DNA from 2 places in the Deinococcus radiotolerans genome. Region 2 is predicted to be linked to the other one. Evidence: riboswitches for the same ligand, from Rfam matches in the RefSeq annotation. Region 2 holds a riboswitch; the other holds the start of a gene.

Region 1 (14,316 bases), on a different contig from region 2:
CTCTGGGTCATGGCGACCTCGGTGATCTCGGTGGCGTTCTTCCCGGAGCCGATGGCGACGCGCAGCGGCTCGTCAATGACCATCAGTTCGTGGATGCCCATGCGGCCCTTGTAGCCGGTGCCGCCGCAGCGGTTGCAGCCTGCGCCGCGCATCAGCTGCGCGCCCCGCAGGTCCCGCTCGGTGATGCCCAGGCGGCGCAGCACGTCCGGATCGGCGTTCGTGGGTGCCTTGCAGTCCGTGCAGACCTTGCGCACCAGGCGCTGCGCGACCACGCCCACCACGGCGGCGCCGATGTTGAAGTGCTCGACGCCCATCTCCTCGAGGCGCACGATGGCGCCCGGGGCGTCGTTGGTGTGCAGCGTGGCCAGCACCAGGTGTCCGGTCAGGGCGGCTTCCACGGCGATCTTCGCAGTTTCGGTGTCGCGGATCTCGCCCACGAAGATGATGTCCGGGTCCTGACGGAGGAAGGCGCGCAGCGCGCGGGCGAAGGTCATGCCCGCCGCGTTGTTCACCTGCGACTGGATGATGCCCGGAATCTCGTACTCGACCGGGTCCTCGATGGTGGTGGTGTTCTTCTCCGGCACCGCGATGCGCTTGAGGGTCGAGAACGACGTGAACGACTTGCCCGACCCCGTGGGCCCGGTCACCAGGAAGATCCCGTTGGGCTTGTGGATGGTGTCCAGGTACCGCTGGTAGTTGTGCTCACTGAAGCCCAGCTGCTCCACTTCCGGGATGTTGCTGGCCTTCTGCAGCAGACGCATCACGGCCTTCTCGCCGTACACGGTGGGCAGCGTGGACAGTCGCAGGTCCAGGTCGATGCTGCCCTTCTTGAAGCGCACGCGGCCGTCCTGCGGCACGCGCCGCTCGCTGATGTCCAGGTGCCCCATGATCTTGATGCGCGCCAGGATGCTCTGCGAACTGCCCTTGGGCAGCTCGTTCTGCTCGCGCAGGATGCCGTCCACGCGGTAGCGGACCTTCAGGGCCGATTCGGTCGGCTCGATGTGAATATCACTGGCCTCCTGCAGGGCCGCCTCGCGGATGATGTTGTCCACGACGCGCACCACGGCGTTGTCGTCCAGTCCGGCGCTCAGGTCCTCGGCGTCCTGGCGTCTGTTGGCCGTTTCGCGGTCCTTGCTTTCCTTGGCGAGCTGCTGGTTCAGGTTCGCCATGTCCTGACTGCCGAAGTACCGCTCGATCAGGCGGGTGATGTCCTTTTCCGCCATGACAGCCGGGATAATCTCGCGGCCCGTGATGAGCTTCAGGTCGTCCAGCGCGAACACGTTGCGCGGGTCCTTCATGGCCACGACCAGCGACTCGCCCTGGAGCCGCACCGGCACCACGCCGTAGCGGCGGGCGGTGGATTCGGGGATCATCAGCGCGACCTTGCTGTCCGGCGGGTTCTGAACGGGATCCAGGAATTCGTAGCCCAGCTGCGCGGCCAGCGAGCGGGCCAGCATCTCCGGGCTGAGCTTCCCGGACTGCACCAGCGTGTCCTCCAGGCGCCCGCCGCCCGAGTTCTGCTTCTGCAGGGCGTTGTCGATCTCGTCGGCGGCCGCGAAGCCCAGTTCGACGATCACCTCGCCCAGCGGTTTGACGCGGCCCTCGCGGGCCTGCACCTGAAGGGCCTCGCGCAGCTGCTCGCGCGACAGGGTGCCCTGCTGCACCATCTGCTCGCCCAGGCGACCACGCTGCGGGTAAAAGCGCTCGATCAGCGTCTCGATGTCACGCGGTTTGGCCAGCACCAGCTGCACCGGGCGGCCCACCAGCGCCTCGATGTCGTCCTGCTTGCGCGGGTCGCTGGCGACCACGGTCACGCCGTGATCGGTCTCGTCGACCGGCACGGCCGAGAGGCGCAGCGCGTCGGCGCGCAGCATGCTGCCCAGCACGTCCTCGCTGGGCTGGAAGTCCCGCGGGTTGCGCAGGAACACCCCGCCGGTCTGCTCGGCCAGCACCTCGTACAGCTGGTCCTCCCCGATGATGCGCTGCGCGACCAGCGTCGCGCCCAGCGGCTCGCCGGTCTGCTGCTGCGCGTCGAGCGCCACCTGCAGCTGCGCGTCGGTGATCAGGCCGCGCGCAATCAGGCGCTGGCCCAGCATGCCGCCCGCCGGGCCGCCCTCCGCCTCGGCGGGCAGGTCCGCCGTGAGGTTCAGTTCCGGGTAGAACGTGGCGATCGCCCAGAGAATCTGATCGCGCAGCGCCTGGTACACCTCGATGTTCAGGCCGCTGTCGTCCTCCAGCGCCTCGATGGCCATGCTCGACAGGGGGTCCACGATGGCCACGCGCAGCGTCTGGCCGTCCAGCGCGAACGGAAACGCGTGGTGTTGCAGCGCCGTCTGGGCGCGCACGGCCTGCAGGGCGCTGGGTTCGGGATTCACGACCAGCAGGTTCACGAGGGGAATGCCCAGCGCTTCCTCGATGGCGCGCGCGATGCGTTTCTCGCCGACCAGGCCGGAGTCGATCAGGATCTCCGCGAGCCGCCCGCCCACCTCGGCGTGGCGGACCAGTGCTTTTTGCAGGTCCATGTCGTTCACGTAGCCCTGTTCGAGCAGAATGGCGCCCAGGCGCCGGTCACCAATGGAAAGAGCCATGCGTTCAGTCTCCTTTCGTGAGGGAAATGGGGAGGCCAGGGGTCAGGCGGGCGAGGTCAGGCATCAGTACTGCCAGTCGTGGCCGTAGCGTTTCAGCACGGCGCGTTCCAGTCGCCGGGCGACGCGCGTGTGAGGAAGGGCGTTGGTGGCCAGTGGGCGCACCAGGATCGTGTGCATGCCGCTTAAGTTACCGCCCAGCACGTCCGTGAACAGCTGATCCCCCACCATCCCCACCTGCGCGGGCGGCAGGTTCAGGGCCCGGACGGCCTTGCGGAACGCCCGGGGGTTGGGTTTCCCGGCCAGTCCGACGCCCTGGAATTCCAGTTTGTCCAGCCAGAACGAGGCGCGCTGCCCGGTGGCGTTGCTCAGCAGGTACAGGCCCACCCCGGTGAGTTTCAGGTCGCGGACCCACGCCAGGGTCTGGGCGACCCCCGCCTCGTCGTAGCTGCCGTACGGCACCAGGGTGTTGTCCAGGTCCAGCAGCAGGCCCCTGAGGTTCCGGTCGGCCAGGAATTCCGGCGTGATGTGCGTGACGTGGTCGATCACGTCGGCCGGGCGCAGCAGGCTGCGGGAGGCGGCGGGGCGGCTCACGCGGCCCTGCCGATCACGGCCCACATGCGCCCGGTGACGCCCGCGTCGCGCCGGAAGGAGTAGAAGTCACCCTCCGTGGAGCAGCGGCCGCTGACCCACACCTGCGCGTCCGGGACGCCCGCTTCCAGCAGCACGGCGCGGTTCGCCCCGGCGAGGTCGAGGTGCGGTCCGTCCCCGCGGGCCTGCACGAACTCGCCCAGGCCCGCCCCGCGGAAGGCGTCCGCGACGGCCCCGCCCACCGGGTACGCGGCGGCGCAGATGCCCGGGCCGACTGCCGCCCGAATCCGCTCCGGGTGCGCGCCCAGCGCGGTCATGGCGTCCACCGTACGCTGCGCGACGCGGCCCAGCGTGCCCTTCCACCCGGCGTGCGCGGCGCCCAGCACGCCCGCTTCCGGGTCTTCCAGCAGCAGGGGGTAGCAGTCGGCCGTGCCGATGGCCAGCAGCACCCCGGCGCGGTCAGTGACCAGCGCGTCCCCGGTCCAGTGCCCACCCGAGGTGACGGTCACGACGTCCGTGCCGTGCACCTGGGTCAGGCGGGCCACCTGCGCGGGCGTGAAGCCCAGCGCGCCGGTCAGCCGCGCGCGGTTTTCCTGCACGGCCTGCGCGTCATCCTCCCGGTCGTCGAGGTTCAGTCCCGCGTACGGCCCGCCGGACACGCCGCCCAGCCGCGTGGTGAACGCGTGCGGCGCGCTCAGGTGCGGCGCGTGAAGCAACATCAGCCCAGTATCGCGTGTCATCTCTCACCGGATTCTGACGCTTTTCACTGCTGCGGCGCTGTGAAGGTCCCCATGCCCGCACGTTTTTTGCACCCGCATCAGCGCCGGGCGGCGCGGGATTGCTAGAGTCCCCCGCATGACGGTGCAGATTGACCTGAGTGACAAGACCGCCCTGGTGATGGGCGTCGCGAACGCCCGCAGCCTCGGCTGGGCCATCGCCGAGCAGCTCCTCTCGGCGGGCTGCCGCGTGGGCTTCTCCTACCAGGGCGAGCGCCTCAGGAGCGAACTCGACAAGCTCCTGATCGGTAAAGAGGGCGTGTGGGCCCAGCAGGCCGACGCGACCAGCGAGGAGGACCTGAGCGCCCTGTTCGCCCGCGTCAAGGAAGAGTTCGGGCACCTGGACTACCTGATCCACTCCATCGCGTTCGCGCCGCGCACCGCCATGGACGGCCGCTTCCTGGATACGACCGAGGCCGACTGGAACACCGCCCTGAACGTCAGCGCGTACACGCTGGTGTCCACCGCCCGCCACGCCGAGCCGCTGCTGCGCCCCGGTGCGAGCATCGTGAGCCTCACGTACCACGCGTCTCAGAAGGTCGTGCCCAAGTACAACGTCATGGGCGTCGCCAAGGCCGCGCTGGAAGCCACGACCCGCTACCTCGCCAGCGAGATGGGTGCGGCGGGCGTGCGCGTGAACACCATCAGCGCCGGACCCATGCGCACCATCGCCGCGCGCAGCATCCCCGGCTTCGGCACGATGTTCGAGAAGGCCGCCGAGGCCGCCCCGCTGGGCCGCAACGCCACCCCCGAGGAGGTCGGCAAGCTGGCCCTGTTCCTCCTGAGTGACCTGGGCAGCGGCGTGACCGGACAGACCGTGTACGTGGACGCGGGCTCCAGCATCATGGCCATGAAGATCGAACAGCCGAGCTGAGCGGCGCTGTATTCGGGGTCGGCCTTCCAGTGTGGAGGTCGGCCCTCAGTCCGTTCAGGTGCCCTGTTCGCGCTGGCGGTACGTTTCGCCCCAGGCGAGCATGGCGCGCACGATGGGTTCCAGCGTCTGCCCCAGCGGGGTCAGCGAGTACTCCACTTTCGGCGGGACCTGCGGGTAGACCTCCCGGTGCACGAGGCCGTCGGCTTCGAGTTCGCGCAGTTGCAGGGTCAGCATGCGCTGCGTGACGCCCGGCATGCGCCGCTGGAGGTCCGAGAAGCGGCGCGGCCCGCCGAGCAGGTGGTACACCGCCACGGCCTTCCACTTCCCACCGATCACGGACACGGTGGTCGTGACCGCGCAGGTGGGGGGCGCCTCGGTGGGGGAGGGGTGTGGCGCGGGCGCGGTCATGCGGTCAGGATAGGCCTTCACGGTTCCTGAAATGTGCGTACCTACCTTTGCTGTACGTACTTGGAAAGTCGTGGGTACCCTGGCACACTGGGGGCACCGCAGGGGGGAGCCGCCCGCCTGCCCCAACCTCCCAGTTCAGACCGGCGGGCGCCCTGACAGGCCCGCCGCAGGAGTCCCCATGTCCCTGACCGAACCCCTGTCCCTTCCCGGAACCATGACCGTGATCGAACTCGCGCAGCCCGGCGGGCCCGAGGTGCTGCGCCCCGCGACCCGCCCCGTCCCCACGCCCGGGCTGGGCGAGGTGCTCGTGCGCGTGCGGGCCGTGAGCATCAACCCGGTGGACACCAAGGTGCGCCGGAACGGCCCGCTGCCCACGCTGCCGGCCGTGCTGGGCTGGGACGTGTCCGGCGAGGTGGTGGCCGTGGGGCCCTTCGTGAACGAGTTCGCCGTGGGCGACGAGGTGTTCGGCATGCTGGCCTTCCCCGAGCAGCCCGGCGCGTACGCCGAATACGTCCTGGCCCGCGCCGGAGACATCACCATCAAGCCCGCCGAGCTGAGCCACACGGACGCCGCCGCCATGACCCTGGCCGCCCTGACCGCCGAGCAGGCGCTGGAGAAGATGGACCTGCGGGCCGGGCAGCGGATCCTGATTCACGCCGGGGCCGGAGGGGTCGGGCACTACGCGGTGCAGCTGGCCCGCGCGCGCGGCGCGCACGTGATCGCCACCGCGTCCGCGCCCAATATGGACTTCGTGCGGGCCCTGGGCGCCGACGAGGTCATCGACTACCGCGCCCACCCCTTCGAGGAGCAGGTGCAGGGCCTGGACGCCGTGCTGGACACCGTCGGCGGCGACACCGCCACGCGCTCGCTGGAGGTGCTGCGGCCCGGCGGGTGGCTGGTGTGCATCGCCGCGCAGCCCGACGCCGCGCGGGCGCAGGCGCTGGGCGTGCACGCCGCGCGCATCCTGGTGTACCCGTCGCGCGCGGGGCTGAACACCCTGGTAAAGCTGGTGGAGGCCGGGGCGCTGCGCTCGCACGTGAGCCGCACCTTCCCGCTGGCGCAGGTCGCGGACGCGCACCGCGCGCAGGAAACCGGGCGCACGGTCGGCAAACTGGTCCTGACCGTCCCCTGAGCCTGGGGGCGTGCCGGACGGGGCAGACCGTCAGCGGTCATGCCGTCCTGGCGGGCGCGGGGCCGCTATTCTGGGCGGCATGACCCTTTCCGCGCACGCCCTGCTGCTGCTGAACGCGCAGCGTCACGATCTGGACGACCGGCCCGACGAGCGGTCGGTGGCGCGCGACTGGTCGCACCACGTGGCCGAGGCCCGCGCGCAGGGCTGGGTGGTGGCGTTCGTGCAGTGGGACGCCCCGCACGGCGCCGGGTGGGACACCTTCTCGAAGGACTGGACACTGCACCCGGACTTCCGCGCCGAGCAGGGCGACGTGCTGGTGCGCGCCGAACTGCCCGACGCGTTCGCGGGCAGTGAACTGGCCGCGCAACTGCACGCCCGCGCCGTGCAGAGCCTGCACCTGCTGGCCCTGAGCGGCACGCCCGCGCTGGACGCCACGCTGGCCTCCGCCGGCGAGCAGGGCTTCCGGATCGAGTCGCTGGAGGTGCCCGCATGAACCTGGACTACACCCTGGACGTCCTCGTGCGTCTGCTGGGCACGCCCAGTCCCACGGGCTTCACGGAGGCGGCGGTGGCGCTGCTGGAACAGGAGCTGACGGCGCTGGGGGTGGCGCCACAGCGCACCCGCAAGGGCGCCCTGACCTGGGAGGTCGCGGGGACCGGCGACGGCCACGTGACGTTCAGCGGGCACGTGGACACCCTGGGCGCGATGGTCAAGGGCGTCAAGGACAGCGGGCGGCTGCGGCTGTGGCCGCTGGGCGGCTACGACTGGGCGACCGTGGAGGGCGAGGATGTCCTCGTGCACACCCAGGCGGGCCGCACCCTGACCGGGACGGTCGTGAACGTCCGCCAGAGCACCCACGTGCACGGCGCGGCCCTGCGGGACCTGAAACGTGAGGCGGCCGTCATGGAGGTCCGTCTGGACGAGACGGTCTTCAGCGCCGGGGACGTGCGCGCGCTGGGCGTGCAGGAGGGCGACTTCGTGAGCTTCGACGCGCGCCCCCGCGTGACCGCGAGCGGGTACGTGAAGGCCCGGCACCTCGACAACAAGGCGGCGGTGGCGGTGTTCCTGGCGGTCACCCGTGACCTGCTCGCGGCCCCCGCGCCTGTCACGGCGTCCTTCCACGTCACCACCTACGAGGAGGTCGGGCACGGCGCGGCCACCGGTATTCCCGCCCACACCGACGCGCTGATCGCGGTGGACATGGCCGCGGTCGGCGAGGGGCAGACGAGCAGCGAGCACTGCGTCTCGCTGTGCGTCGCGGATGGCGGCGGGCCGTACGATCACGCGCTGGGCAATCGCCTGCGCGCCGCCGCCCGCACGGCCGACCTGGACCTGCGGGTGGACATCTACCCCTTCTACGCGTCGGACGGCACCGCCGCGTGGCGCGCGGGCGGGGACTACCCGGTCGCGCTGATCGGGCCGGGCGTGGACGCCAGTCACGCCTATGAGCGCACGCACACGGACGCCCTGCGCGCCACGGGCGAACTGATCCTGGCCTACCTGCGCGTGTAGAGACGAGGGAGGCGCCGCGGCGTGCCCGCTGTGCCCGGGCCGGGTCAGTGGGCGGGCGCCTGATCGGGCGTGGGGGCCGGGTCGGGCTCGTTCACCTGATCCAGGGTGTCGCGGGTCAGGCTGCCTTCGGGGAGCGGGAGGCCGTTTTCACGCAGCAGGTACGCGGTGACGTCCAGGACCTCCTGGGCGCTCAGGGTGCCGCGGCGGTCATAGGGCATGGTGTCGCGGATCAGGTCGTGCAGCGCGCGCGGCGGCAGCTTGCGGTACAGCGCGCGGAAGTCGTCGCCGCTCAGTTCGGGGGCGCTGACGCCTTCCAGACGGTCGCCGTGGCACATGGCGCAGGCCAGGACGTACGTGGTCTCGCCGCGCTGGAGCTGTTCCGCCAGGGCTGGGCTGGGGATGGGGGCCGTGGGGGTCACGGCCAGGGCGCTGAGGGACGCGAGCAGCGGCAGGAGGAGCAGGGCGGGGCGCACCGGGGCACTCTAGCGGGGCGTGCGGGCCCGGCGGATGAACCGGGTTCAGCCGTGCGGTAGGGGCGCTGAAGATGTATACAATCCCGCCTCGTCCCTGTAAGCTGGACGGGTGCTCTCTCTTCAGAAGGCGGCGAACATCCTGGGCGCATTCAGCGCCGAACAGCCCGAATGGGGGGTCCGCGCGCTCGCCGCGCACCTCAGCGTGCCCCGCGCCACCGCCCACGCCTACTTGGCCGGGCTGACCGAGGCCGGATTCCTGCGCCGCACGCCCGCCGGCAAGTACCGCCTGTCCTGGCACATCGCCGAGATGGGCGCCCAGCTCACCTCCTCCCTGCCGTGGTTCCAGGAGGCGCGCGCCCTGATCACCCGCCTCGCGCTGGAAGTCCGCGCTGTGGCCTTCCTGTGCATCCTGGAAGGCGACGAGGTCGTGGCTGCCATCCGCGAACGCCACCCCGACGCGGACATCGACCTGCCGCTGGACATCTACCTGCCCGCCACCGCCACCGCCAGCGGCAAGATCCTCTACGCCCACGCCGACATGACCCCCCGCACCTTCGCCGCGTGCACGCCCAGCTCCATCACCAGCATGGACGAGTGGCGCACCGAGGTCGCCAAGGTCAAACGCCTCGGGTACGCGTACTCCATCGAGGAATGGGTCCCCGGCCAGTGCACCCTGGGCGTGCCCTACCACGCGCTGCACACCGCGCACGGCGACACCGACACCGTCGTGGCCGCCATCGGCGTGCAGATGAGCGCCCAGCGCTACCTGCGCGAGGAACGCCACATCCGCGAGCGCGTCGTGCAGATCGTCCGCGAAGCCGAAGCCCTGCTGTAACCCGGTCCTGCTCCAACGCGCCGCCCAGCCGCACAGGCCGGGCGGCGCGCCCGCTGTTCACTCCTCAGTCAGTTCGCCCGTGCGGGGCACCAGCGTCCAGTCCGTCACAGCCCAGCCCTGCGCGCCGCGCGCGAGGTTCACGATCATCGTGAAGCGCTCCCCGTTCACGTACTCGCTGTCCGTCTTCGCGTCCGTGAAGCCCACCGTGGTCGTCATGACCGCCTGCGCCCGCGTGGGCGTGTCCGTCAGCAGCCGCACAGAACTGAACGTGAAATTCCCCAGCCGCTCCAGCGCGAACGCCTCCGGGCCCTTCCAGCCCGCCAGCCACGGCTGCGCGCGGCTCACGGCCGCCTGCACGCGCCGCTTCACCTCAGCCTGCTGCTCGGGCGTGCGCTTCACGTCCCGGAACTGCGCCGCCACGTGCCCCGCCACGCCACTCAGGTCCCCCAGCAGGCGCGCCGTGACGCCCAGCGCGTCGTCCTTCAGTTCCGTCATGCCGCCCGCCGACACGCGCACCGGCAGGTAGCGGACGCTGCCGCTGCGCGCGTCCCGCAGCAGCGCGTCGTCCCGGCCCGACGCGCGGCGCACCGTCACCTGGGGCCACACCGGCACGACCGGCTCCCCATACCCGTCACGGGTCACCGGCACCGACAGCAGGACGGGCCCCGCCACCACCCCTGACCCCTGCGCGCGGTACAGGCGCAGCGTCGCCGCGTCGGTGCCGATCACCTGCGCCAGGTACGCCCGCGTGCCCGGCGTGAGGAACGCCCCGCCGATCCCACTGCGCCCCGCGTCCGCGTTCACCCCGGCCCGCGTGGGCCAGTCCCACATCCCGAAATCCGACAGGTCCTGCCCCACGTCTGGGCCGTAGTTCGCCAGCCACGACCGGTACGGCTGCGGCTGCCCCTGCGCCCACGCGTCCGCCGCGGCCGCGCCCTGCGTGAGCACCCGCGTGGCGTACGCCACCAGCACGCCCCCACTGAACACGTCGCCGCTGTTCATGCGTGCGGCGAAGGTCTGCATGAACCCCGGAAAGGCCCGCGTGTTCTCCACGAACCGCGCCCCGCCCGGCGTGGGCAGCAACGAGTACACCACCGGCAGCGGCGCACTCTCCGCGAAACTCATGCCGTACCCGTACGCGAAGCGCCAGTCCGACCCGACCAGTTCCAGCGGCCCCCGCCCGTCCAGCTGCCGCGCCTCCAGCGTGTCACTGTGCGCGCTGAACGCCGTCAGGAGCTTGCGGGGTGGCGAGGTCAGCGAGTACAGGTGATGCGTGAAGCAGCAGTGCGCGCCGCCCGAGAAGCCCGCCAGCAGCACCTCCGGCACGCCGTCCCCCGTCACGTCCCGGCACCAGTCCACACTGACCATCGTGTCCTCGACGGTCGCGTACGTCACGCCCCCCCGCGACAGGGTCACGCGGTCCGGCGGGTCGTCGAAGCCGTTCTCGACGGTCTTCACGGTGTACGCCCCGCAAGTGCTCAGGGTCGTCTTGGTGGTCTGGGTGGCCTGCGCGCGGGCAGAGACACACAGGAGCAGGGCGGGCAGGGACAGGAGCAGCAGGGCGCGGTTCATGGAAACCTCCGGGCAGTGGGATACCGGGCTTCATCTTCCCCGGTCTGGACGTGTGAAACCACCCCGGCTTCCACGCCCGGGCGGCGGGGTGTACACTCGCCGCACAGTCACCAGGGGTGCCGACCGTCAACAGCGTCGGCTGAGAGAACACCGTGTTCAACCCTAGGAACCTGATCTGGTTCACACCAGCGGAGGGAGCGTGACGGGTGCCGAAACGTTTGTCGTGTTTCGCTCCCCTCCGACGCGTGAGGGGGGCGTTTTGTTGTTGCGAATCCACTGACCTGACCGACCTGATCTGCCCTGACGGGCTGCCCGGCTGACGGCAGCCCCCATATCCGGACGCCCGCATGGGTGCCCGGCGGCCCCGTCCTGTTCCCGTTTTCTTTGGAGTGTTCATGACCACCCTGACCGAAGCCCTGACGATTCTCGACCCGGAGCTGACCGCGCCGTTCCCGAACAGCGAGAAGGTGTACCTGACCGGCACGCTGCACGCGGGCGTGCGGGTGCCCGCGCGGTGCATCCGGCAGTCGCCGACCCTGGAACGCGTGGGTGACCTGACCCGCACCGTCCCGAACCCGGTGGTCCTCGTGCCGGACACGAGCGGGCCGTACACGGACGCCCGCCTGAGCGTGGACCTGCGCGCCGGGCTGGGGCACGCGCGCCCCTGGCTGGCCGGGGACGCCCGGCTGGCACTGGCGCAGGAGCGGCACCACCCGGCGCTGGATGTCAGTGGCCCGCTGCCGTTCCCGCGTGTGCCCCGCCCGCGCCGCGCCCGCCCCGGCGCGGGGATCACGCAGTTTCAGGCGGCGCGGCGCGGCGAGATCACCCCGGAGATGGAATTCGTCGCCCTGCGTGAGGCGCTGCGGCAGGAGGCGGACTTCGACCTGACCCACCAGCACCCCGGGCAGGCCTTAGGGGCGGCCATCCCGCGCGAGATCACGCCGGAATTCGTGCGGTCGGAGGTCGCGCGGGGCCGCGCCGTGATCCCTGCGAACATCAACCACCCGGAACTCGAACCCACCGTGATTGGGCGGAACTTCCGCGTGAAGATCAACGCGAACCTCGGCACCAGCATCGTCACCAGCTCCATCGAGGAGGAGGTCGGGAAGATGATCTGGGCGACCCGCTGGGGCGCGGACACAGTCATGGACCTCTCCACGGGTCGGCACATCCACCCCACCCGCGAGTGGATCGTGCGGAACAGCGCCGTGCCGGTCGGCACCGTGCCGATCTATCAGGCGCTGGAGAAGGTCGGCGGCGTCGCCGAGGACCTCACCTGGGACGTGTACCGCGACACGCTCATCGAGCAGGCTGAGCAGGGCGTGGACTACATGACCGTCCACGCCGGCGTGCGGCTGGCGCACCTGCCGCTGACCGCGCGGCGACGCACCGGGATCGTGTCGCGCGGCGGGAGCATCCTCGCGAAGTGGTGCCTCGCGCATCACCGCGAGAACTTCCTCTATACCCACTTTGCGGACATCTGCGAGATCCTCGCCGCGTACGACATCACCTTCAGCCTCGGGGACGGCCTGCGCCCCGGCAGCATCGAGGACGCCAACGACGCCGCGCAGTTCGCGGAGCTGGATACGCTGGGCGAACTCACGCGCGTCGCGTGGGACCACGGCGTGCAGACCATGATCGAGGGTCCCGGGCACGTCCCCATGCAGCTCATCCGCGAGAACATGACCCGGCAGCTCGACGTGTGCCAGGAGGCACCGTTCTACACGCTGGGGCCACTCACGACCGACATCGCGCCCGGCTACGACCACATCACGTCCGCGATCGGCGCGGCGCAGATCGCGTGGTACGGCACCGCCATGCTGTGTTACGTCACGCCGAAAGAGCACCTGGGCCTCCCGGACCGGCAGGACGTACGTGACGGCGTGATCGCGTACCGCATCGCCGCGCACGCCGCCGACCTCGCCAAGGGCCACCCCGGCGCGCAGGCCCGCGACAACGCCCTCAGCAGGGCCCGCTTCGAGTTCCGCTGGGAGGACCAGTTCAACCTGTCCCTGGACCCCCTGAAGGCCCGCGCGCTGCACGACGAGACGCTGCCCGCCGACGCGGCGAAGACCGCGCACTTCTGCTCCATGTGCGGCCCGCACTTCTGCTCCATGAAACTCAGCCACGACCTGCGCGCCCCCGACGTGCTGGCCGGACTGGAGGAGAAGGTCCGTGAGTTCCGCGCGCTGGGCGGCGAGGTATACGTGCCCCGGCCCGAACAGGCTGGCGAGGAGCAGGGATGAAGCTCGGCCACCTGTATCTCGTCGCCACGCCCCGCGCCGGGCAGCCGGAACCCGAGTTCCTGGCGCGGGTGGGGGCCGCGCTGGACGGTGGGGTGGACACGCTGCAACTGCGCTGCAAGGACTGGGAGGCGGGAGCGTACATCGCGCTGGGCGAGCGGGTGGCGGCGCTGGCTCGCGCGCGCGGCGTGCCCTTCTTCATCAACGACCGCGTGGACGTCGCCGCCGCGTGCGGTGCGGACGGCGTGCACCTGGGGCAGGGGGACCTGCCGCCCGCCTGGGCACGCAGGCTCGCGCCGGGGTTGCCCCTGGGCTTGAGCACGCATGTGCCCGCGCAGGCGCACGCCGCGCTGGCCGAGGTACCCGCCTACATCGCCGCCGGGCCGGTGCACGCCACGCCCACAAAACCGGGCCGCGCGCCCGCCGGACTGGCTTACGTGCGCACCGTGGCCGCGCTGAACCCACCGCTGCCCTGGTACGCCATCGGCGGCATCGACGCCTCGAACGTCCACGAGGTGCTGGTCGCCGGGGCGACCCGCGTGGCGGTCGTGCGCGCCGTACTGGACGCCCGCGACCCCGCCCAGGCCGCGTCTGACCTGCGGGCGGCGCTGCGGGGGGTGCCCGCGTGACCCGCCCCGCCACCCTGACCGTGAACGGCGAGGCGCGGCCCCTCACGCCCGGCCTGACCCTGCACGCCCTGCTGCGCGAATTGAACGTGAACCCCTCGCGCGTGGCGGTGGGCGTGAACGACGACGTGTACCCCGGCGCCCGCGCGCCGCACCGCACCCTGGAGGCTGGAGATGTCATCGAGATCGTCCGCATCATCGGGGGGGGCTGAGATGGCCCCTGATGCATTCACCCTCGGCGGCAGGACCTTCACCTCGCGCCTGATGACGGGCACGGGCAAGTTCACGGATTTCGGCGTGATGCGCGAGGCGCTCGCCGCGAGCGGATCGCAGATCGTGACCGTCGCCATCCGCCGAGTGGAACTGAGGGCGCCGGGGCACGACGGGCTGCTCGACGCGCTCGACTGGGACGCGCTGCAACTCCTGCCGAATACTGCCGGGTGCCGCACCGCCGAGGAGGCGCTGCGCGTGGCGCGGCTGGCGCGCGTGGCGACCGGCGTGAACTGGATCAAGCTGGAGGTCATCCCCGACGCCCGCTATCTCCTGCCCGACCCGGTGGGCACGCTGCGCGCCGCCGAAGGGTTGGCGGCCGACGGGTTCACGGTGCTGCCGTACGTGCAGGCGGACGCGGTCCTGGCCCGCGCGCTGGAGGAGGCCGGGTGCGCCGCCGTGATGCCCCTGGCGAGCCC
Region 2 (14,316 bases):
AGCGTGCGGGGCGGCCCTCCCGGGAGGGCCGCCCCGCACCACACGCCGCGAGCTTTACAGGCCCAGCAGGCCCAGCGCGACCGTGTCCGTCAGTTCCCGCTGGAAGGGCTGCACGAGCGCGCGTTCCTGCGCCGTGCCGGTCTGCACGTCACGGTTCAGGTCCGGCAGCTGGCCATTTTGCAGGGTCTGCGCCGCCTGCGAGAAGTCAATGCTGGGCACGCCCAGCGCGCGGTTCACGCCTGAACGCACCGCCGCGTAGCGCTCGGCGCTCATGTTCTCGCGGCTCAGGGCGGCCGCCTGCGCCTGCCGGGCGGCGCCCACACTGCCGCCCACCTCGCGCAGCACGGTCATCATCTGGAACAGGTTCGGGTTCTGCCCGTTCTGGATGTCCGTCCACACTTGCTGCACGCCCGTGAAGGACGAGCCCATTGCCTGACGCACGTCCCGGCGCACCCGCACGAACTTCTGCACGTCCGCGCGCGTCAGGGCCGCGTTGACATTCCCGGTCAGGGCGGGCGGCGCCCCCGTCCCCCCACCCTGCGACTGCGTCTGCGCGGGCGGTGACTGCCAGTTCGCCAGGAACGCCCGCGCAGGCTGAATCACGAAGAACCACGCCAGACCGCCCAGGAGCGCCAGCACCAGCAGCGTACCCCCACCACAGCCCAGGCACCCGCACCCCCACCCTCTGCCACTTGATCTCATGTCAGCTCTGTACGCGGCTGCCCCCTCCGGGGTTCCCGGGTCTATAGTCAGGGCAGCTCATCACAGCCCAGCCCCGCGCGCCCGCGCCCCAGGAGAACCATGAAGCGTTCCGTGTCCGCCAGTCTGCTTGCTGCCCTCGCCCTGTCCGCCTGCGCCCCGGCGTCCGTTCCCGTGCCCACCACCACCCGCGTGCACGACACCCGCACCTTCAAGGCGGTCACGCCCACCTTCACCGCCCTGACCGGCGCGAGCATCTACCAGGGCGTCATGCCCGGCATTCACGGCGACGCCGCGTACGCCATCGAGGTGCCCGGCAACTGGAACGGCCAGCTGATCATGTACGCCCACGGGTACGCCGGGGACGGCCCGAACCTGATCGTGCAGGCCCCCGCCCTGCGCGCCTACTGGCTGAGCCTCGGGTACGCCTGGGCGGCCAGCTCCTACAGCGCCAACTACTACGACGTGCAGGCCGGCGTGGAGGACACCAACGCCCTGGCCAACGCCTTCCCGACCCTGACCAGCAGGGCCAGACCCACCAAGACCCTGATCATGGGCGTCAGCATGGGCGGCCACGTGGCCGGCGCCGCCGTCGAGAAGGAAACCGCGCAGACCGCGAAGAACAAGGTGGCCTACGCCGCCTCGATGCCCGTCTGCGGCGTCATGGACGAGGAATACGAATTCCAGTGGCTGGGCGATTACACCCTGGCCGCCGCGCAGCTCGCCGGACTGGGCCCCAAGACGTTCCCGCAGGGCACGGACACCTACGCCAAACTGCTGCCTGACATCCTGGCCGCCCTGTTCACCAGCACCACCGACCCCGTCTGGCAGGAGAACGCCACGCAGGGCGCGAAACTGCGCGAGATTGCCCGCAACCTCACCGGCGGGCCCCGCCCCGTGTTCGAGCTCGGCTTCCGCCTCGGGTACTGGCAGAAGGCCGTGCTCGGCACCGGCGGCGCGGACGGCACCATCACGGGCATCCTGCCGCGCAACATCTACGGCAACGCGACCACCAGCTACCGCTGGACGAGCGGATCGGCCCCCACCGCCGCCGAGGCCGCCTTCAACGCGGGCATCCTGCGCGTCACGCCGGATCAGAACCCCAACCCGGCCCGCAGTGACCGCGTGCGCGACCTGCCCCGCGTGAACGGCGAGATCAGCGTGCCCGTCCTGACCATGCACACCACCGGGGACTTCTACGTGCCCTTCAAGCACGAGCAGCTGTACCGCGCCGCCGTGAACGCCGCCGGGAACGGCGACCGCCTCGTGCAGCGCGCCATCCGCGCCGCCGGGCACTGCGAATTCACCGCCGCTGAACTCGTCGAGGGCTTCACCGACCTCGTGAAGTGGGAAGCGGGCGGCGCGAAACCCGCCGGGGATGACGTGACCACCCCCGCCGTGCTCGCCGACCCGAACTACGGCTGCGCGTTCACGCGCGGCACCCGCACCGGCGTGGACGCCTGCCCCGCGAACTGAGCTGAAGCCAGGGGGAAGGGGGAGGCCCGGGCGGCGCTCCCCCTTCCGTCAGTCCGGGAGGACGGGCAGGACCGTGAGGAGGGCGTGCCCGCCGCGCAGCGAGGCCGTGACCGGCCCCCCCGGCGCCTCGTTGCTGACGGTCCAGCCGCTTCCCAGCGGGATAGCTGCGTCGGTCAGCGGCCAGCGCACCCCGCCCAGGCTCAGGCCGAGCAGGTCCGACACGGCCAGCACGCTCAGCGTCGCGCCCGTCGGCACGCCCAGGGACAGGGGAGAGGCGGGCGTCAGCGGCCAGCCCCACTCGTCCCCGCTCGTCAGGGTCACGCGCAGGCCCTCCCGCTCGGTCAGGCGCAGGGCCAGCAGCGCCAGCGCCAGCGTGTGGTCAAAACGCCCGCCGAACGCGCCCAGCAGCACCAGCTCCGCCGCACCCCGCTCACGTGCCACGCGGACCGCCAGTTCCGCGTCCGTCTCATCCTTCGCCGCCGGGTGCACCTCGCGCGGCGCGTCCACCTGCACACCCGCCGACGAGTCGAAATCCCCCACCCACACGTCCACCCGTACATTCACGAGCGCCGCGTGCCGCGCCCCGCCGTCCGCCGCGACCACCACGTCCGGCCGGGGCAGGGCGTCCAGCAGCGGCGAGGCTGCCAGTCGGCCGCCCACCAGCACCCACGCCACGCCCCCCTGCCCCGCCCTGCCGTCCAGTCGTCTCAAAACCTCCCCAGTGTAGGGCCCCCGTGCGGGGCTACAGGCCCGGCAGGTTCAGGCTGCCCAGCACGTCATTCAGCAGGGTCTCCACGTTCCGGCTGACCCCGTCCAGCGGGCCGCTCCCCCGCAGGGGATTGAGCGGCGACAGGTACAGCAGTCGCGTCCCGCCACGCGGATTGAGCGCCGGGTCCGACGTGACCGCCAGCTGCGTGAAGCGCTCCTGCCCGTCCGGGAGGGTGTACGTGACGCCCACCAGCTGATACGCCCCGGCGTTCTCGGGCGCCGAGACCTCGAACTTCAGGGCGGCCACGGCCTTCAGGGTCGCCGCTGTGGCCGCTGCATTCAGTGCCTTGAGCTTCACGGGATTCAGCAGGTCCCCCGTGAACAGGGCGTTCAGATCCGCGAACGTCAGCCCGCGCAGCGCGCCCCCCAACTGCTGCACAAGCAAGGTCGCCGCAGGCGCCGGACTGGCACTGGCCGCCGGTGCCGGAGCGGCCGGAGTTGCGGGCGCATTCAGGGCCGCGCCCGGCGCGAGCGTCAGGTACGGCTTGAGCACCGCGTTGCCCGTCAGCTTCTGCGCCATCTTCGCCGCGCAGTCCGCCGCGGCCTTCCCCTCATCGGAATCGAGGTACACGCTGCCCGTCCACCACGTCCAGGTGCTGAAGCCCGAACTGCTGCCCTCGCACGAGTCCTGCCAGCGGACCTCACCGGTCTGCCGGTCCAGCAGCTCCAGGCTGGCGCGCACCGTGGTGCCCCGCACGCAGCCCACGAAGGGCAGGCACAGCCCCCCACCGGTGCTGACATCCGTGATGCCGCCCCGCAGGTCCAGGCTCGCGCCCTCAGGCTGGCGCAGGGGACGTACGTAGCCACTGCCACTCAGGGCGCGGGACAGCGCCTCGTCAAACGCGGCGTACACGCTGCCCGAGCAGTACCCGCCGCTGCACCAGCGGTCCCCGATGTACACCGCCGCCTGCGGCCCTGTATACGTCGCCGCGCTGCCCACACCCACCGTCAGCGCACCCAGCAGCGTGAGGCCCAGCCGCGCCCCACGGCGCGTTCCCCATTCCTTGACCATGTTTCTCGCCTCCACGCGGTCACCTAGGACCGCCCCGTCAGCATAAATGAACTGTGCGAAAAGCCACACTAGAGTGAGCGGTCGTCCGGCAGGCGCCGCACCCCCGACTCCTCCACACTCAGGCGCAGGCGGTCACCATCCAGAGCCGCTGCTTCACGCGCACTCAGGGTCAGTGACAGCGGCCCCCACTCGTGGGCGACCGTCACCTGCACGCCGCCCTCCACCGGCTGCCGCGCCGTCACCGGCCACCATTCCCCCACGCCGGGCCGCAGCGCCTCCTCGGGCACGAAACGCACCCAGCTCGGCTCGTCCGGCAGCAGATTCGACTCGCCCAGGAACGCCGCCACCCACGCCGTCGCGGGCCGCGCGAACACCTCCTCAGTCGCCCCCACCTGCACCAGTTCGCCCGCGCGCATGACTGCCACACGCCCGGCCAGCGCCCGCGCCTCCCGCTGATCATGCGTCACCAGCAGCACGCCCGCGCCCACCTGCGCGAACAGCGACCGCAGCCCCGCACGCAACTCGGCCCGCAGCCGCTCGTCCAGGTTCGACATCGGCTCGTCCAGCAGCAGCAGCCCCGCGCCCGTCGCCAGCGCCCGCGCCAGCGCCACCCGCTGCGCCTGCCCCCCCGACAGCTGCGCGACCCGCCGCGCCTCCAGTTCCGGCAGATCCACCAGCGCCAGCGCCTCACGGGCCCGCGCCGCCGCTGCCGCGCGCCCCGCGCCCCGCACACGCGGCCCGTACGCCACGTTCCCCAGCACGCTCAGATGCGGGAACAGCGCGTAATCCTGAAACACCAGCCCCACCCCACGCGCCTCCGGCGGCAGGCTCGTCACGTCCCGCCCCGCCACCGCCACCGATCCCGCATCCGGCTGCTCCAGGCCCGCCACCACCCGCAGCACCGTGCTCTTCCCACACCCACTCGGGCCCAGCAGCGCCACCGTCTCACCCGCCGCCACATCCAGCGACACACCCCGCACCGCCGCCACCCGACCAAACGACTTCCGGATACCAGCGAGGGACAGGGCAGGGGGAAGGTCGGTCACGCGGGTCAGCATCTCACGTGACCTCGCCCTCGCCGCCGTCCAGCAGGGTGAAGGCCAGCGTGGCGAGGACGAGCAGCGCAGTGGCCAGCGCGCAGGCCTCGCCAAGGTTGCGTTCACCGGGGCGGCCCAGCCGTTCATACAGGCCGGTGCTGAGGGTCGCCCATTCGGGCCGCGTGAGGACCAGCGTCGCACCGAACTCGCCCAGCACGGTTGCCAGTGCCAGCGCCCCGCCCCCCCGCAGCGCTGGGAAGGCCAGCGGCACCGTGACGGACCGGAACGCCGCGCTGCGCGAGGCACCCAGCGAGCGGGCCGCCTCAAACAGCCGGGGTGGAATGGCCCGCAGCGCGGGCAGCAGCGAACGCACCACCAGCGGCCACGCCAGCAGCGTGTACGCCGCGATCAGCATGGGCAGCGTCGCGGCCAGCACCGGGTACGCCAGCAGGTACCCCACCGCGAGGCTGACGGGGGAGACCATCAGCGGCAGCAGCGAGACCAGATCCAGCGCCCGCGACCCGGCCCGCCACGCGCCCAGCGCGTACAGGCCGCCCAGCAGGGTGGCGCCGGCCAGGGCCATCAGCCCGAAGCGCACGGTGTTCCACAGGAGCAGCGGTGTGTCCGGGTCTGCCAGCACGCCCTGCCAGTACCCCAGTGTGAACCCCGACGTGCCCAGCACGCCCCGCAGCGCCACCGCCACCAGCGGCGCGAAACACACGAGCGCCACCACACCCCCCAGCCCCAGCAGCGCCGCCCTCGCCCCACCCCGCGCGCGCGGCAGGCCACCTGACGGTACGCCCACCCCACCGCGTGATAGCGCCACGTACGCCCAGGTCGCCAGCAGCGTGAACCCCAGCTGGCCCACGATCAACGCACTCGCCTCCGACAGGCGCAGTTGCAGTGCCGTCAGCGTGTAGATCTCCACCTCCAGCGTCGCGAACCGCTCGCCACCCAGCGCCAGCGGCAACCCGAAACTCAACGCCGAGTACAGGAACACCAGCACCACCCCCGCCAGTACCCCCGGCAGCGCCAGCGGCAGCGCCACACCCAGCGCCGCCCGCCACCAGGGCGCCCCCAGCGACCGCGCCGCGCCCACCACGTTCCCCGGCACCCGCGCGAACCCCGCGTAACTCAGGCGCACCAGCACCGGCACGTTGAAAAACAGATTCCCCAGCACCAGCAGCGCCGGCGTGTCACTCAGGTCCACACCCGTCAGGCGCGTCACCCACCCCTGCGGCCCCAGCAGCGCACTCAGGCCCAGCACCGCCACCAGCGTCGGCGTCACGAACGGCAACAGCAGCAGCCGCAGGAACAACGCCTTCCCCCGCACCTCGAACCGCGACAGCAGGAACGACAGCGGCACCCCGATCAGCGCCGCCACGCCCGCCGTCACGGCCGCCTGCGTCAAGGTCCATGCGAGGCGACCCTGGAAGTACGGGTCACGCCACACGTCCAGGGTCACGCCACCTTCCCGCAGCGTTCTGGCCAGGGGCAGGACAAGACACAACGTCACGAAGATCAGGCCTGGGAGGGCGAGGAGCCAACCTGTCAGCTTGGGCAGGTTCATAGGGGGGTGCCTGCGGTGGGCTGCCCCACCCCCCAGCCCCCATCCCCAGGGGGGACGGGGGGGCAGTCGCTGCGCTCGGCAAGAGATTTGACTGACGCGGCGGGCTGGCGCAGGGCAGTGACGGTTCCGGCCTCGACGCCATCCGTCGCGCCCGCCGAAGGCCCGCGCGCTGCGCGCACGACGGCTCGTGGGCCAGGACGGTAGAGGGGCAGGCTGTCTTGGTGCATGTCGGCAGGTTCTACTTTCTCAGCTTGAGCAGAGGGGTTTGGTGTTGCCGCGTCCTTACCGGGCTCTGAGGACCTGCGTGACCCAGGCGTCCACGAGGCGCTGGGGATTGGCGGCAATGTCGGCTTTCACGGAGGAGGCCTGGGGTTCCTGCGCGAAGGTGAACACGGGGTTCATGGGAGTGCCTTTCACGGCGGGGTAGATCCACATGCGGGTGGGGATGTCGGTCTGGACGGGTGCGCTCAGCATGAAGTCCACGAACTTCCTGGCGAGGGCGGCCTGCTTGGTGCCTTTCAGGATGCCCACGCCTTCGAGCTGGGTGTAGGTGCTGCCGGGCAGGAAGAGGTTGGCGGTGGGGGGCTGGGCGGGGAGTTTGGCGGGGTTGAAGCCGTCGGCATAGAAGACTTCGGCGGCGGGGCTGCTGGCGTAGGACAGGACGATGGGGTACTTGCCGCCGTTGCGGGTGAAGTCCTTGTAGTACGCGTCGCTCCAGCCGCGCGTGACTTTCATGCCGCCCTGCCGGGCGGCGCGCCACCACTGCCACGCGCCTGCCTCGCCGTAGTGGTTGACGGTGGCGAGGAGGAACGCGAGGCCGGGGCTGCTCGTGGCGGGGCTCTGCACGACCGTCAGCTTCGCGTAGGCGGGGGACTTCAGGTCGTCGAGGCTTTTGGGGAGCGCCACGCCGTTCTTCTCGAACCACGCGCGGTCGTAGTTCAGCGCTACGAAGCCGTAATCGACGGTGTTCAGCAGGCCGTCGTCGCCCAGGCGGTATGCGGCGGGCACGCGGGAGAGAAGGGGGCTCTTGTACGGCTGGAGAATGCCAGCCTGCCGGGCGCGGGGTAACAGGCTGTTGTCGAGGCCGTACACCACGTCGGCGATGGGGGCGCGGCGGGTGAGGATCAGGCGGTTCAGGAGTTCCCCGGCGTCGCCGCCCTTGATGAAACGCACCTTCGCCCTGTTCTGCGTCTCGAACGCGGTGAGCAGTTTCTTGTCCACGTCGAACGAGTCATGCGTGATGACGGTCAGGGTCGTCTGGGCGCTGGCGGCGCTGGCGACGGCGAGTGCGGCAAGTACAGTCAGTGTTCCACGCATAAGAAAGTCCCCTCGCGTCACGAGGGGAAGCGGTGGGCCTACGCCACGGGTGTGGGCGGCCGGTCACGCTCCCTCCGCCGGAATGACCCGGATCAGGTTCCTGGGGTAAGTCTCAGCCCGCCCTTTGGCAGGCACCCCCGGTGACGCACCCGTCAGGATAGCGCAGGCCGCCGCGCGGGGAGTGTCCTTCGTCACCGGTTGCGGTTGCGGCGCGCGGCGCGTGCCAACCTGGGCCATGCGGAATCTGCTCGTGTGGGTGGTCGTGCAGGATGAGGGGGGCCGGGTGCTGCTGGGGCGCCGGGACGGCTCGGCGTACGGGCATGGCCTGTGGGGCCTGCCGGGCGGCGGCGTGGAGCGCGGCGAGGGCCTGCCGGAGGCGGCCGCGCGCGAGGTCCGGGAGGAGGTTGGTCTGATCCTCGACCCGGCCACGCTGTCCCTGCTGGGCGTGCGCCGTTATGAGGTGGACGGCGCGCAGGGCACGGACTTCCTGTTTCGCGCGCTCGCCTGGGAGGGCGAGCCGCAGCCGCTCCACAAGACCTCCGAGGTCGCTTGGTTTGCCCCCGACGCGCTGCCACCGGGCGCCTTGCCGTGGATCGCGCCGCTGCTGGACGCGCACCTGCGGCGTGGGGCGCGCCTGACCGAGCAGCTGCGCGACGTGCGTGAGGCGCGGGTGATCGCGTGACGTTTCATCTGGTGGCGTGGCTGATCGTGCAGGACGACGCGGGTCGGGTGCTGCTGGGCCGCCGCTCTGGGTCGTCGTACGCGGATGGGCTGTGGGGCCTGCCGGGCGGGCACGTGGAGGCGGGGGAGACGCTGGCGCAGGCGGCGGCCCGCGAGGCGGCGGAGGAGGTGGGCCTGAGCGTGAATCCGGTGCTGCTGTCCTGCCTGGGGGCCTGCCGGTATGACCTGGAGGGCGCGGCGGGACTGGATGTGTTCTTCCTGGCGCGTGGGTGGTCGGGTGAGGCCAGGCCACTTGAGAAGACCTCGGAGGTCGGGTGGTTCGACCCTGTGGACCTGCCGGGGGACGCCCTGCCGTGGCTGCCGGGCGTGCTGGACGCTCACCTGTGCGCGGGGGTGCGGCTTTCGGAGATGCTGGACGGCTGGGTGGCGTTGCGGCCTGTGCCGCTAGAGTAGGGGAACGGGTTATCGGGCGGGGCCGGAATTGTGAGGTGTGGTGTTCCCGCTGGATGAACACTTGGCAACTGGCAGAACTTGGTTCCATTTGAAATACTTCCATTTGAAATGAATGGAAGTCCTGCCCTCAATCCCCCCCCAGTCACGGATGATCTGTACGGCCTCGTCCGGATGATCCTGCGGCTCTCCCGGCGTGTTCACCACGTTCTCGACGACCCGCTTGAAACCGCGCTGGGCCTGAACACCAAGGAACTGCTCGTGCTGGCCAGCGTCATGGACGGCGCCGACACGCCCGGCGCGGTCGCGCACGCGCAGAACCTCCCCGCACCCACCGTGACCCGCATGGTCACCAAGCTCGTGCAGGCGGGCCTGGTGCGCCGCGTCACCGACCCCAGCGACCTGCGACTGCAACGCCTGGAACTCACCCAGGACGGCCAGGCCACCCGCGCCCGCACCCGCGCGGTCGCGCAGGACATCGTCCACGCGCATTTTGGCCACCTGCCCCCCGAGCGTGTTCAAGCCGCTCTCGCCGCGCTGGCCGCCCTGGACACCGCCCTGCACGCCCCCTGCCCCACTCCCGGAGACCCCGCATGACCACCCCCGCACCCACCACCAGCCCGGTCGCGCCGCGCGAGAAGCTCCTCGCGTTCGTCGGCATCCTGACCGTGCTGTTCCTGTCCAGCCTCAACCTCACCGTCGTCGGCAGCGCCATGCCCCGCGTCATCAGCGACCTAGGCGGCTTCCACCTGTACGCCTGGGCGTTCACCGCGTATTCCCTGGCCACCACCATCACCCTGCCCATCGTGGGCACCATCAGTGACCGGTACGGCCGCCGACCACTGATCCTGCTCGGCATTGCCGTGTTCACGCTGGGCAGCGTCCTGCTGGGTTTCGTGCAGAACATGGAACAGCTGATCGTGCTGCGCGCGGTGCAGGGCATCGGCGGCGGCACCCTGATGGCCATGAGCTTCACCGCCATCGCTGACCTGTTCACACCCATCGAACGCGGCCGCTACCAGGGCTACACCGGCGCTGTGTGGGGCGTCAGCTCCGTCGTGGGGCCGCTGGTCGGGGGCTTCCTGACCGATCACCTGGGCTGGCGCAGCGTGTTCTTCGTGAACCTGCCCTTCGCGCTGCTCGCCGCTTACTTCATCTGGCGCTACTTTCGCCTGCCCGCCCCCGGCGCCCGCGGTCACTTCGACGCGCTGGGCGCGCTGCTGCTGGGCGCGTCCGTCACCACCCTGACCCTGGCCCTCTCGTGGGGCGGCGGCACGTACGCCTGGGGCAGCGCCATCATTCTGGGCCTGCTGGCTGCCACCGTCCTCACGTTCGGCGCGTACGCGTGGCACAGCGCCCGGCAGGAACGCCCCATCCTCGATCTGCGCCTCCTGAAAGACCGCGGCATCGCCATTGCGTCCATCGCGGGCTTCCTGACGAGCGCGGGCATGTACGCCGCGATCCTGTACCTCCCGCTGTACATGCAGGGTGTGCGCGGCAGCAGCGCCAGCGGCAGCGGTCTGGCCCTCGCGCCCCTGATGTTCGGCATGATCCTGACCAGCACCCTCAGCGGGCAGGTCGTCAGCCGCACCGGCCGCTACAAGAACCTCATCCTGATCGGCGGTCTGGTCGCCACCGGCGCGCTGCTGCTGGCCACCACGCTGGGCACCGCCACGCCCATCCTGATCGCCGTGGGCATCATGGTCCTGCTGGGCCTGGGCCTGGGCCCCGTGAACAGCCAGCTGACCCTGGCCGTGCAGAACGCCGCGCCGCGCGAGCAGCTCGGCAGCGCCACCAGCGGCAACCAGTTCTTCCGGCAGATCGGCGGCACCCTGGCCGTCAGCCTGTTCGGCGCGCTCGTGAACGCCCACCTGAATGCCAACCTCGCCGCGCAGCTGCCCGAACAGGCCCGCACGCTGCCCGCCCCCGTGCAGGACGCCATCGCCAACCCGAACCTCCTGACCAGCCCGCAGGCCACCGCCCAGCTCGGCGCGGGCCTGGGCAAACTGGGCGACGCGAACCTGCTCCAGCCCATTCTGGACGCCCTGCGCGGCGTCATGGCCGGCGCGATTGATCAGGTGTTCCTGGTGTCCGCCGTGCTCGTGGGCCTCGCGTTCCTGGCGACCATCGCCCTGCCCGAACGCCCCCTGAAGGGCCGCGCCGGACTCGCCCCGCGGGCCGAGAAGATCGAGGTCAGCGCCACCGACTGATCCAGCCGGTCAGGCGCAGGGCGCGGAGGAGAAGGCCTCTTCGTGCCCCGCGCTTTTTCAGGGTACAGGCCAGCGGATCGTGCCCAGCTGATCGGTGCGCCACGCCCGCGAGTGAACCTGCGCCAGCCGGGCCAGCACGTCCGGGTGAGGGTGCCCGTAGGTGTTCCTCCCCACGCTGACCACCGTGTCGGGCGGCGCGACCTGCGCGAGGAACGCCGCCGAGCTGCTGTGACGGCTGCCGTGGTGCGCGGCCTTCAGGAGATTCAGCGCTCCCACGGCCAGTGTGCCCTCGGCCGGGTCGGGCAGGTCGCCCAGGAACGCGGCCCGCCACCCGCGCGACTCCAGGCGCAGGGCGACGCTGTTGTCGTTGTCCTCGGTGGACCAGGCGGTCCCGGCGGGCCACAGGACGGTCAGGGTCGCGCCGTCCGAGCTGACCTGATCACCCCGGCGGACCTCGCGCACCGGCACATGGCGTTCCTGCGCAGCCAGCAGCACGGCCGTCAGCACCGGATCGTCCGTCTTGCGCTGACCGATCCAGACCTCCCCGACCGGCATCTGCCGCAGGACGCTCGCGGCGCCCTCGATGTGGTCGGTGTCCGCGTGGGTGGCGACCAGCACGTCCAGCTTCCGCACGCCCAGGGCCCGCAGGGTGGGCACGACCGTGTGCGCGCCCACGTCGTAGTCACTGCCCACCGAGCCGCCCGCGTCCACGAGGACCGTCAGGTGGGGCAGGCGGATCAGGGTGCTGTCCCCCTGCCCGACATCCAGAAAGACCACCTCGCGCGCGGGGTGCAGTCGTCCCGGCAGGGTGGTCAGCAGGAGGCAGGCCAGCCACGTGCCCAGCGCGGCGGGCGCGCGGACGCGGCCCAGCAGCCACAGCCACCCCGCCAGCAGCGCCGCCGCGTACGCCAGGAGGCCGCCTACACCCACCTGCCCCCAGCTCAGGACCGGGGCGTGCCCGAAGGTGCGCGCCACCAGCAGCAGCGCGTCGGCCAGCACGCCATTGACCACGTTCAGCGGCAGCGCCAGCGGGCCCAGCAGTCCCGCCAGGAAGCCCAGCGGGACCAGCGCGGCCATGATCCCCTCCGCCAGCAGGTTGGCGGGCAGACCCACGAGCGGCACCTGCCCGAACGTTCCCGCGATGACGGGTAGCGTCCCGGCCTCGGCGAGCAGGGTTGCGGCGAGGCCCAGCCGCAGCCAGCGCGGCCAGCGCCCCGGCAGGAGGCCCGCCACCCGCTCGGACTGCGTCAGGGCCACCACCGCCAGGAACGACAGCTGAAAGCCCACGTCCGTCAGCCACAGAGGGAACAGCAGCAGGCATGCCAGCGCCGCCAGCGCGATCACGCCGGGCGGGTCGGGCCGCCCGCGCCCCAGCGCCAGGGCCAGCAGCACCGCGCCGCCCATCAGGACCGCCCGCGTGATACTGGCCGAGGACTGCACGAGCAGCAGGTACGGCCCGAGCAGCAGCACCGGCAGCCCGAATCGCCACGCGGGGGCCGCGCCCAGCCGCGTCAGGAGCAGGATCAGCGCGCCGGTCAGGAGCGCCACGTTCTGCCCGGACAGCGCCATCAGGTGCGCCAGTCCCGCCCGCGCGAACGCGTCGCGCACCGCCTCACCCTCGCTGAACTGCTCGCGGCTGATGTCGCCCCGGTCCCCCAGTTCGATGGCCTGCATCAGCGCGCCCTGCCGCTCGGTCAGGCCGGTCGTCAGGCCCCGGCGGAACCAGCCGCGCAGCCCGCCCTGTGGCTGGAACTCCCGCACCCGCGCGCCTACCAGCGCGCCGCCCGGCGTGACGCTCAGCAGGCCCCCCTGCGCGCGGAACCACGCGGCCTGATCGAACCCCCCTGGCGTGCGGCGGCCCTCCGGGGCCAGCAGCCGGCCCGACACCCGCAGCCGCCCCGGGCCCTGGGTGGGCTTCGGCGCCAGCGTCACGCGCGCGGGCGGATCACGCAGGGTCAGGAACTGCCCGTCCCACTCGCCCTGCACCGTCACCTGCGCCCCGAACCACGGCGTCAGGGTGTTCGGGCGGGTCAGCACCGCGTGCGCGGAGGCCCAGCCTGCCGCGCCGCCCAGCACGACCAGCGCCAGCAGGACCGGGCGGGCGTGCCACAGCACCAGCCCCGCGCCGGCTAGCAGCGCCGCCACGCCCCACGGCTGCCCCAGCGCCAGCAGGATGCCGCCGATCACGCCCGCCACCGCCGGGACCGGCCAGGGCAGACTGCCCGCGCGGGGCCGGTGCGCGTTCAGAACGACACCAGCGGTTCCAGCGCCTTCAGCGCCGCTGGCCCGACGCCCTTCACGCGGTCCAGATCCGCGACCGATCGGTACGGCCGACCCGCCACGATCCGCGCGGCTAGGGCCGGCCCGACCTTCGGCAGCGCTTCAAGCTGCTCGGGCGTGGCGGTATTCAGATTGACCCGCCCTGAGATCAGCGGATGGATGCTGGCCGTGGTGGGATACGTTGGCGGCTCCTGCCGGGCTGGCCCCTGACTGGTGGCCGGCGCAGCTGGGGTCACGGTGGGCAGCGCGGCCCGCGTGACGACTGGCACGCGCGGCTGGGGCCACAGCGCCGGAATCAGTGTGAAGGTGGCGGTGATCAGGACCGCGCCGCCCAGCAGAGGCGTCCAGGTGTTCCACGGCGTGACCAGCGCCTGCCGGACTGGGCGGGGGGCCGCGGGCCTGGCCGGTGAGTGACGGCCGGGCGCTGCGGCCGTCGGGATGGTGGGAGCCGGTGGGCGGTGGTCCACCGCGTCGGTGCTGGGCATGCGGTCAGCTTAGGAGGTCGGGTGTGGACGCGCTGCCGCAGGTGCCCTTTGCCTGTTGAGCGCGTCCCGTGCTACACTCCCGGAGTTTGCCTCCCGAGGGAGGCGTTCCCGCGTGACGCTGCGCGCCCGGCCAGGAACCGGCGGCTCCGCGAGAGAAGAGGAGAGCACCATGAAGCGTACCTACCAGCCCAACAACCGCAAGCGCGCCAAGACCCACGGCTTCCGCGCCCGCATGAAGACCAAGTCCGGCCGCAACATCCTCGCGCGTCGTCGCGCCAAGGGCCGCCACCAGCTCACCGTCGCCGACGAGTAAGCTCCCCCACGGAGCGGC

The links. A riboswitch is a leader RNA that binds a small molecule or an ion and turns the genes downstream of it on or off. The one in region 2 is predicted to bind thiamine pyrophosphate.
Region 1: linked by a shared signal. The riboswitch ahead of thiC (phosphomethylpyrimidine synthase ThiC) and the one ahead of IEY63_RS19360 (thiamine ABC transporter substrate-binding protein) in region 2 are both predicted to bind thiamine pyrophosphate.

Annotation. Positions count from the first base shown of each region.
Region 1 is NZ_BMPE01000005.1:17,517-31,832, forward strand. It holds gene IEY63_RS10735 (type II/IV secretion system protein) at 1-2,588, opposite strand, end outside; gene IEY63_RS10740 (YqeG family HAD IIIA-type phosphatase) at 2,652-3,179, opposite strand; gene pgeF (peptidoglycan editing factor PgeF) at 3,176-3,895, opposite strand; gene IEY63_RS10750 (enoyl-ACP reductase FabI) at 4,032-4,826, shown strand; gene IEY63_RS10755 (winged helix-turn-helix transcriptional regulator) at 4,881-5,234, opposite strand; gene IEY63_RS10760 (NADP-dependent oxidoreductase) at 5,413-6,366, shown strand; gene IEY63_RS10765 (isochorismatase family protein) at 6,446-6,859, shown strand; gene IEY63_RS10770 (M42 family metallopeptidase) at 6,856-7,878, shown strand; gene IEY63_RS10775 (c-type cytochrome) at 7,923-8,351, opposite strand; gene IEY63_RS10780 (IclR family transcriptional regulator) at 8,461-9,186, shown strand; gene IEY63_RS10785 (hypothetical protein) at 9,244-10,758, opposite strand; TPP riboswitch at 10,861-10,973, shown strand; gene thiC (phosphomethylpyrimidine synthase ThiC) at 11,154-13,004, shown strand; gene thiE (thiamine phosphate synthase) at 13,001-13,630, shown strand; gene thiS (sulfur carrier protein ThiS) at 13,627-13,839, shown strand; gene IEY63_RS10805 (thiazole synthase) at 13,841-14,316, shown strand, end outside.
Region 2 is NZ_BMPE01000022.1:8,162-22,477, reverse strand. It holds gene IEY63_RS19390 (hypothetical protein) at 55-639, opposite strand; gene IEY63_RS19385 (alpha/beta hydrolase) at 802-2,175, shown strand; gene IEY63_RS19380 (thiamine diphosphokinase) at 2,224-2,886, opposite strand; gene IEY63_RS19375 (hypothetical protein) at 2,918-3,955, opposite strand; gene IEY63_RS19370 (ABC transporter ATP-binding protein) at 4,024-5,001, opposite strand; gene IEY63_RS19365 (ABC transporter permease) at 5,015-6,562, opposite strand; gene IEY63_RS19360 (thiamine ABC transporter substrate-binding protein) at 6,845-7,879, opposite strand; TPP riboswitch at 7,931-8,028, opposite strand; gene IEY63_RS19355 (NUDIX domain-containing protein) at 8,115-8,561, shown strand; gene IEY63_RS19350 (NUDIX domain-containing protein) at 8,558-9,013, shown strand; gene IEY63_RS19345 (MarR family winged helix-turn-helix transcriptional regulator) at 9,122-9,607, shown strand; gene IEY63_RS19340 (MDR family MFS transporter) at 9,604-11,220, shown strand; gene IEY63_RS19335 (DNA internalization-related competence protein ComEC/Rec2) at 11,278-13,416, opposite strand; gene IEY63_RS22565 (ComEA family DNA-binding protein) at 13,464-13,985, opposite strand; gene rpmH (50S ribosomal protein L34) at 14,155-14,298, shown strand.